DNA from 3 places in the Clostridium sp. 001 genome. Region 1 is predicted to be linked to each of the others. Evidence: riboswitches for the same ligand, from Rfam matches in the RefSeq annotation. Region 1 holds a riboswitch; each other region holds the start of a gene.
What was found. A riboswitch is a leader RNA that binds a small molecule or an ion and turns the genes downstream of it on or off. The one in region 1 is predicted to bind thiamine pyrophosphate.
Positions count from the first base shown of each region.

Region 2: it holds a riboswitch for thiamine pyrophosphate, as region 1 does, so the genes downstream of both, tenA (thiaminase II) here and thiD (bifunctional hydroxymethylpyrimidine kinase/phosphomethylpyrimidine kinase) in region 1, are expected to answer to the same signal.
Region 3: it holds a riboswitch for thiamine pyrophosphate, as region 1 does, so the genes downstream of both, B5S50_RS15895 (TatD family hydrolase) here and thiD (bifunctional hydroxymethylpyrimidine kinase/phosphomethylpyrimidine kinase) in region 1, are expected to answer to the same signal.

Region 1 is NZ_CP020473.1:1,301,972-1,305,260, reverse strand. Features, by position in the region: gene thiM (hydroxyethylthiazole kinase) at 1-545, opposite strand, end outside; gene thiD (bifunctional hydroxymethylpyrimidine kinase/phosphomethylpyrimidine kinase) at 576-1,379, opposite strand; TPP riboswitch at 1,508-1,609, opposite strand; gene B5S50_RS05845 (universal stress protein) at 1,832-2,245, shown strand; gene splB (spore photoproduct lyase) at 2,457-3,289, shown strand, end outside.
Region 2 is NZ_CP020473.1:647,162-650,450, forward strand. Features, by position in the region: gene B5S50_RS02815 (ABC transporter permease) at 1-438, opposite strand, end outside; gene B5S50_RS02820 (ABC transporter ATP-binding protein) at 435-1,187, opposite strand; gene tenA (thiaminase II) at 1,192-1,851, opposite strand; TPP riboswitch at 1,942-2,049, opposite strand; gene B5S50_RS02830 (phosphotriesterase) at 2,179-3,156, opposite strand.
Region 3 is NZ_CP020473.1:3,408,027-3,411,315, reverse strand. Features, by position in the region: gene B5S50_RS15905 (ABC transporter substrate-binding protein) at 1-219, opposite strand, end outside; gene B5S50_RS15900 (ABC transporter permease) at 231-983, opposite strand; gene B5S50_RS15895 (TatD family hydrolase) at 1,001-1,735, opposite strand; TPP riboswitch at 1,798-1,900, opposite strand; gene B5S50_RS15890 (LTA synthase family protein) at 1,959-3,289, opposite strand, start outside.

The sequences.
Region 1 (3,289 bases):
CTATTTTTACCGTCTGTTATAAAATCTTCTTTGCCAGTTGCAGCAACTACACAGTTGTACTTTTTGGCTAAAGCTACAGCTGAATCCAAGGCTCCTTCTCCATTATCTAAGGAATCTACTCCTCTTACGTTAGAAGATTGTCCTGCAAGAAATTTAATTTCACCTACATTTCCTTTTATAACATCTACTTTACCAACTTGCATAATTCTATTTATAACTTGAGCTTTCCTTGGTATAGCAGCACAAGCTACAGGGTCAAGTATTACAGGTATATTGTGGATTTTTGCAGAGGTACTTGCTAGGATTACTGCAGCTTCCTGTTCTTTTGTGAGGGTTCCTAAATTTATATATAGGGCAGAAGATATTTTTACAAAATCAAAAACTTCATCATAAGCTTCACACATGGCAGGAGAAGCTCCATAAGATAATAGAATGTTTGCACAGTCATTTATAGTGACACTGTTTGTAATACAATCTACAAGAGGTACTTTATTTCTTACCTGTGTTAATACTTTTGACACACTGTCTAAGTTTAAATTATCCATTTTTCATACTCCTTTATATTAGAAATCTGTTTATTTGAAATCTACATCAGCTTTTTTATATAATTCAATGAAATGTCCCACGGGACCAACGCCACTTCCTATGGAAAAGGAATTTTCTATAGCCTTAGTTATATATTGCTTTGCAAGATATACGGATTTGTCAGTACTTTCACCTTTAGCCAAGAAGGAGGCTATGGCAGAAGATAAGGTACATCCTGTTCCATGAGTGTTTTTAGTATCTATTCTATGACCGTCTATGTTTAATATTTTGTTTTCATAAAGAAGAACGTCGTTGGCATCATTGCATCTGTGGCCTCCTTTTACAAGCACGTTTTTAGCACCTAGCTCTTTTATGCTAAAAGCTGCTTTTTCCATGTCGCTGCTATTTTTTATTTTCATTTCTGTCAGAACTTCAGCTTCTGGAATATTTGGAGTTACGACGTCTGCAATGCTTGTCAGATCTTTTATAGCTGTTTGTGCTTCAGGTTTTAAGAGAAAGTAACCACTTTTTGATACCATTACAGGATCAATTACTATGTTTTTAGCTTTGTATTCTATTAAAAGCCTCTTTATTACAGATATGGTTTTGCTGTTTGAAACCATACCAATTTTTACTGCATCTACTTGTATGTCATCAAATATAGATCTTATTTGTGCTTCTACAATTTCAGGAGTTACATCCATTACGTCCTGTACTCCTATGCTATTTTGAGCTGTAACAGCAGTTATGACACTCATACCATATACGCCAAGGGCACTCATGGTTTTTAAATCAGCTTGTATACCAGCTCCACCACAGCTGTCAGAACCTGCAATTGTTAATACCTTTTTCATTTTTACCCCCCTAATTTAGTAACTTTAAAATTAATATCAATTGAATTTTACTTAGTGGGAGTATTACAGTAGGCAGCCATCAGGTCAAAATAAAAGGTATATGCAGAAAAGCATATACCTTTAAAATCAAAAATATGTAAGTTGCTTCCCTACGCCAGTTTTATCTGGATCAGGTTCAAAGGGTTAGAGAAAGATCTCTTCTCAGCCTTGCAGCACCCCCACAAAAGTATTAAGTTTTATACATTAATTTTACTACAGTGATAAAAATTTGCAATATGAAATTTTAATATTTACTTCATTGACTAAGTTTCCCCATATGTACATAAATGGAATGTGGGAGGGTGTTAGCAATAGCAGCCGAATAAAAGTTTTTGCAGTACGTGTGATATAATGGCATTAATTGAAGATTTTTGTTACAAAACAAATTAATAAAAATGATAGGATGTGTTGATATGGAAAAGAAAAGAATTTTAGTCCCATTAGATGAAACAGAGAGAAGTATGCATTCACTTGACTGTTTAAAAAAATTGTTTTCCAGAGATGAAGTACAGTTAACTCTTATGTATGTATCTGAAATAGTTATAGTAAATGAAACGGGTGTATCAAATAGCATGGTAGATATGGCAAGGAAAAAAGGTGAAAACATCTTAGATAGAGCTGAAAGAAAGATTCAAGAATATAAACCTGAAAAATATTGTGTTTTTGGACGTGTAGCAGATGAAATACTGAAAAAGGCAAATTGTGATGAATTTGATATGATAATTATGACTAAATCTAATAAAAAGGGTTTGGCTAGAATGATCGGATCTGTAACAAGTAAAGTATTAAAAAATTCACAGGTTTTAGTTATGATTGTTCCAGAATAAAAATGGTTTAAAATAGCCATAATGTTGTACAAGCATTATGGCTATTTTTATCTGCATATTAAAATATTTGTCTGGGACTTGGAATTATAGGTGATTTTATTTAGAATATTTTTATTGATTTTTTCACATACTTTAATGAGCATCCTATGAATTGTTTGAGGTATAAGTTGAGTTTTGTTTAGAAACTCTATATCAGGAAGGTGTGTAATTAATGTTTGTTCCACATAGAGTTATTTTTGAAAAAGGTACCCTAGAATATTCTCTGGGAAATGAGATATATAATAGATTTAAAAATGATGACAAGGTGGAGATAATAAAATTGTCTTCAAATAGAGTTATGTCAGCTGTGCCAGGAAAAGATATATATGAAAAGTACAGGGAAGGTAAAAAAACTTTAGTTGTGGGTGTAAAAAAAAGCTTGAAATTTCAAAGTTGTAAGCCTTCGGCACATTATCAACTGCCCTTAGTTAGTGGATGTATTGGACAGTGTGAGTACTGCTATTTAAATACACAATTAGGGGAAAAACCTTTTGTGAGAGTTCATGTCAATGTTGATGACATCTTAAAACAGGCTCAAAAATATATAGATGAAAGAAATCCTGAAATAACTGTATTTGAAGGTGCTGCAACCTCCGATCCAGTTCCTGTGGAGCCGTATACCAATTCACTTAAAAAGAGTATAGAATACTTTGGAGATCAAAAGCTTGCAAGATTTAGATTCGTAACAAAGTACAATGATATAGATGGATTTTTAAACATAAATCATAATGGTCATACGGAAATAAGATTTAGTTTAAATACAGATAAGATAATAAAACAATATGAGCATTATACAGCTTCAATGGAAAAAAGAATACAATCTGCTTTTAAACTTGCTGAAGCAGGTTACCCTATAGGTTTTATAATAGCACCTGTATTCATATATGAAAATTGGAAGCAGGAATATGAAAAAGTTTTAGACATGTTATATGATAGAATGCCTAAAAATTTAAAGAATCCTATTGGATTTGAAGTCATATCGCATAGATATACAACTAAAGCTAA
Region 2 (3,289 bases), 650 kb from region 1:
TTCCATATCTTTTCTTGTAGAACGAAGTCCATCATATACATTTATAGTTATAGGAAAAAATGTTATAAGTACCGTTACAAGTACCTTACTCCATATACCATATCCAAACCAAAGTATGAATATAGGTGCAAGTGCAGTAATTGGAACTGTTTGAGTTACAATTACAATTGGATAAAGAGCTCTTTGTATTCTTTCACTTATATTCATAGCCACAGAAAGCACTACCCCAAGCACTATAGATATTAAAAGTCCCTCAATAGTAATCAAAAGAGTGGCAGGAAGGTGTACTAAAAATAAAATATCTTTAAGTTCCCATATTTTTTCTAAAATAGCAGTAGGAGAAGGCAGTATATACATTGCATCTATATACATTGCTAGAGCCTGCCATATTGCAAAAAACAATACAGCAACTATTATGGATGATCTATACCTTTTCACAGCCTAACCCCCTTTTTTAGTTCATTTATAAGTTCCTCTTTTATCTTTAATATAGGAGGTGTGTCTATCATACTTCTAGTCCTCGGATAGTTGAGAGGCACTTTTATTTCTTTAAATTTTCTTATTGGAGTTTCAGATGTAACAAATATCTTAGTTGATAAAAAAAGAGCTTCTTCTACATCATGGGTTATAAATAATATAGTTTTATCTAAAGCTAACCATTTATCAATGAGCCATTCCTGCATAGAAACTCTTGTTATAGCATCTAATGCACTGAAAGGTTCATCCAAAAGCAACACTTCTGCTCCCGTAAGGAGAGTTCTTGCAAAAGACGCCCTCTGCCGCATGCCTCCTGATAAATCCTTCGGGTATTTATTTTTATATTTTTCAAGTCCAAAATCCTTTAACATTTTTTCTGCTTGAACCTGTGCCTCTTTCAAATTTTCACCTTTAACTTCAAGGGGAAGATATACATTTTGAAGTATAGTTCGCCAGGGTATAAGAAGATCATTTTGCGGCATATATCCTATATAACCTTTTAAATCATTTATATTTTTATCTTTTAAAACTATATCTCCTTCAAAAGCCTTTTCTAGCTTGCAAATAAGTCTAAGTACAGTACTTTTCCCACATCCACTAGGACCTACTATACTTATAAATTCCCCTTTATCTACATTAAAATTGAGATTTTTTATAATGAAATCAGGATCTTCCTCGTATTTGAAGCTTACATTTTTAAATTCCAGCATGATTTCACATCCCCTCGTTATAAGCCATATCCCAGAACATATATTCATACTTGCTTGTATTTATAAATATTTCCTTTAACCTGTTAAATTTCTTTTCCGATATATTTTCTGTCAAATAATCTAACAAATCTATCACCCACTTAGTCTCCTTTTCATAATCACTAGATATATACCCTTTTATCCACTGTCCATAGAACTCATTGTCCAGTGACCCATCTATTTTACTCAACTTTTTACCAATTAAATAGTAACTCCACATACAAGCTAAAAGAGAAGTAGTTAAATCCATTAAATCTCCCATTTGAGATACAGACAGCATATAGCTTGTATACGAAATATTTTCAATAGAAGCTTTAGCATTTTCTATTTCCTCTTTTTTAATGCCTATTTTTTTCATATAATGCCTATGAATATTCATTTCTCCATTTAATATATTGTCCACCATATTTGAGAACCCCTGCATTATGCTTTCTTCACTGGATTTTATCACCCCTAAGGCATACACTTTCGCATAATCTAAAAGATATATGTAATCTTGAATCATATAAAATTTGAATTTATCTATTTCTAAGTTTCCCTCTCCTATTCCCTTTACAAATGGATGTTCATAGTAAGAATTCCATATGTCTTTTACGCTTTCGTATAATTTCATAGATGTTTTCATAATAAGTTTCTCCTTTTTCATCCGACAGACACATTATTAATTGAAAATAAAAGGTACAAACCTCTTAGGAAGTTTGTACCTTTATTTATCAATTACATAAAAACCTCTTCCTACGCTGGCATTAACCAGATCAGGTATAGGGTCTAAGAATTATATTCTTACTCTCAGCCGGTAACACCAGCCCCCCTGGGATACTAAATCTATTTAATTTTTACATTATCAATACAATATTTATATTACTACAATAGCAAAAGTTGGTCAATGCTAAAGCTGTCACGCAATTAACGTAACAGCCTCTTTTGCTTAAATTATACAATAATTTAATTATTATTTATCAATAGCAAAAATTCTAGCTGGATTATCTTTCAAAATGTAGTTTAATGCCTTATCTTCCATTCCAATTTGTTTTAATAAAGGTACGAAACGTGTAAGCATATAATCTATACCGTTTGCCATACCCTCGTCTTCCATATAACTCCAAAGTCCATCCATAAATCCTGCATCCATAGACAATAAAAGTTGTTTGCCATATCCTTTATTTACAAGTGAAATCATATTCTCGGCTAATAAACTATCAGGAGCATATTTAACTTTATTCGGTCCATCAAAACATATATTGACACCTTCATTAAGTACTTTCTCGTAATAATATATATCAGGATTTCTTTGAAGATGGCACAGTATAACTTTATCAGTGTTTGCTCCATATGCTTTTAATAACCTGGCTACTTCCCAGGCCATTGTTCCAAGATCCACATGTACTGAAATCGCACATCCAGTTTCCTGTTGGGTTAATGCAGCTACTTCCAATGCTTTTTGTTCAAGCTTGGATATCAATCTATACCCCGTACCTGCTTTTATTAAACCTGCACGAGCTTTTGTACGTTCAACTACAGGCCCATTATAACTGTGAATATCCATTCCTACTTCTATTTCAGCTACCATCATTTCAACTATTTTATCAATATTAACTGTTGCAAGCCATGATGTCCTTTTATCATAACGTATGCCTTTATGAAATCCAGTTGTCATTATAATATGTCCTCTGTCTTTTACTGCTTCAGCTACTTTAAGCATTGATTTTACATTTCTTCCACAGCCTATAGGATCCATACAAACCATAGTTTTTCCACCAGCATCAGCAAAAGATGAGAACTCTTTTATTGCACTAGGTACACTATCCATAAGAAAACTTGGATCTTCATCTACTTCTGGTCCACCACTTCTAATTAAATGATCATGTGAATCAGTTACCCCCATTTCCTCTGGTAAAATATCTCCCAAAACTGTCCTTATTATCTTCAAAATTATCTCCTCCTTTTTTGATTATTAACATTTAAAAATACATTTACATTAATATTTGTATGCGTTTAATCTTTTCATATAAGATAAAAATATTAAAAAATTATAATTGAACTCATATCTACTGATAATAATA
Region 3 (3,289 bases), 2.1 Mb from region 1:
TTGAACTATCTTCACATCCAGTCCTTCCTCCTTATAATATCCTTTATCTAGTGCTACATATAATCCTGTATGATCTGTGTTTGGAGTCCAGTCAAGTATTACTGTAGTTTTATCTAAAGAAGCAGCTGCCTGTTTCTTTTCACCCGTTCCACATCCTGCGAATACTAAGCTTACAATAAACACAGTTAATACTAAAAATATAATTTTATTTTTTTTCATATTCGTCCCCTCTATTTCCAATGTATTATTTTTTTACCTATAAAATCTATAATATAGATTATTATAATGCTTACGATAACAATGACTAAAATTGAAGCAAAAACCTTGTCCAATTGATAGGCATTTTTTGCCCTTACCATATATACCCCAATGCCATTATCTCCTCCAAGCCATTCACCTATAATTGCAGACATTATCATATAAGTTGCTGCTATTTTTAAGCCTGAAAAAAAATTCACCATAGCATAGGGAAGCTTTAAGTGATAAAATGTCTGTAACTTTGAGGCTTTCATAGTGCTAAATAAATTTATATAATCCCTGTCTACTTTCTCAAAGCCATCTACGAGGCTTACAACTATCGGGAAAAAGCATACCATTACCACTACTATTATTTTAGGAAGTACCCCAAATCCAAACCATATTATAAACAAAGGCGCAATTGCTATAGTTGGAATAGTTTGAGATATTAGTAAAATAGGATATATTGACTTTCTCACAATTTCAAAACTATCCATTATTACAGCTAATATAAAGGAAAATATTATAGATATAAAAAAACCTATAAAAGACTCGTACAATGTAGTTTGAGTATTTTCCATTATATTTTGAAAATCTGATACAAGAGTTTTTAAAATATCCAGCGGAGAAGGAATAATATACTGAGGAACATGGGCAAAGTTTATTGTTAACTGCCATATAAGTACAACTATTACTATTGTAGCTATAGGATATATTTTACTTTGAATGTTTTTTGTTTTTTCCATATACAAGCACCTTCAGTCTATAATTTTAATTTATTAAAATTGTCATAAATTTTTTCTCTAACTTCTTCAAACTGGAGATTCTTTATTAAAGAAATTTTTCTTACAATATTTATAACTTCAGATGGATATCCATATTTTTTATTCACCCATTCAAGTGAATTAGGACCATCAGTTTCTGTTAAAATTCTGCCTAGAGGAAGAATCTTTACTATCTCATCTGTAAGTTTAGAATATCCTATATCAACACTTATTGTAAAATAACACCCATACTCCAAAAGCTTTTTTAGTATATTCAAATCTCCACTATACCAATGAATTATAGGTGTTCTTAAATCATATTTTCTTATATAATCCAATACCTCCTTTTCTGCTCCTTTAGTATGAATGTTTGTTATTTTGTCATATTTCTTAGCTTTACCTAAAAAGTATTCAAATACTAGATTCATATAAGGATATTTTTCTTTCTCCAAAACCCAATAGTAGTCAAGCCCTATTTCTCCAACAATTTTACATTCCTTTACATAATCATCGAACTTATCTAAATCCTTGTAGTTTTTATGTGCCTCCCAGGGATGTATTCCAAAACATGGAGTTATATTTTTATTATCTTTACTTAATTTTTTTGTAAATATATAACTCTCTAAATCCATAGAACATCCCAAGGTTTTGATATTGCTGTAATTTATACTATCAATTGCATTACTTAAATTGTCTTTATAAAAATCCATATGATTATGCGCATCTACAAACATTTTATTCTCTCCCTATACTTTAACAAAAATAAAAAGCACTATTATAAAAACAGTGCTTTGAATCCAATATTAAAGTAGCTTTCCTACGTCGGCGTTACCCGAATCAGGTTCAAAGGGTTAAAGTTTTCACTTTTCTCAGCACAAATGGCACCCCTGGCACTATAAATAATTTTAGATTAATTACATTTTTATACTAACACTTATCCAAATAAATGTAAATATATTATTTGCTCTTGTCCAAATTTAGTTTTTTAATTAAATTATGTCTCAAAATATAATCTGAATAACCAAGCTGATTCAATATGTAATCTTCTTCTTTTTGAAGTTTATCACTTTTAGAAATTTTATTTCCCGTATTTACATCATAATAAATATCATCTTGTGAAGAATAGTAACAATCTTTATCTATAAAAGAACCATTTCTAAATGTAACTCTTTCGCTCTCAGGATTAAAGAGGTCTTTACCAAGCATGTCTTCTTCCTTAAGTTTAAATAAATTGCATACCGTAGGATATATGTCCATCTGACCTCCATAAACATGGTTTACTCCTTTCACAGATTCATCAGGGAAATGAATAAACATAGGAACCTTTTGAAGCTTTTCCCACTCTAAATCAGATTTAGGACTCGTCTTCAAAAAGTTAAAAAGCTGATCTTGTTTATCTTTAGGTATTGCATAATGATCTCCATATAGTACAACTATTGAATTTTTTAAAGTACCATTTTTATCTAGTTCATCTAAGAACATTCCAAGCTGTTCATCTGTATAATGTACTGCCTTCATGTAATTTCCAATAAGACTTCCTTTATAATCTCCTACATCAAAGTCCCCATATTTATTTACATCATCATAAGGGAAATGACTTGTTAGAGTTATTAAAAAAGCATAGTATGGGCTTTTCATCTTTTTTAACTTCTCCACAGATTGAGTTAAAAAAGATTTATCACTTAAACCAAGTCCTATAGACTCATTTTGCTTATAACTTTTTTCACCATAAAAATTATCAAAGCCAAATTTTCTATACATTACATTCCTATTCCAAAAGCTTTCCCTAAATCCGTGTAAAGCTGCAGTGTAATAACCTTTACCCTTAAAATTTTTCGGCATTGCATTGTATTCATTGCCAGAGTAAAGCAAATAAGCTGCACCTGCTGATGCAGGATAAAGTGAATTGTTTGTCATAAATTCCGCATCAGAAGTTCCTCCAGCTGCCACCTGATAGTAAAAATTATCAAAATATTCTGAACGTGATATCCATCTATTTAAATTCGGGGTTATCTCCTTTCCATTTACAGAAGAATTTATAACAAATCCTTGAAGTGCTTCTACCTGTATCATTATCAAGTTTTTACCTTGTCCGATTCCATTTAAATTCTCATGACTGGACTTGCTTTTATCTATAAAATACTCTATAGCCTGAAACTTGTCCTTAGACACGGGAGTTAGTCTATTTATATTAGCAGAAACACAATTATAAATATCCAGGCAGTGATAATTTACTGTACCCAATTTTTTTGCTATATACACTTTATTATACATAGTTGTAAGAAGTC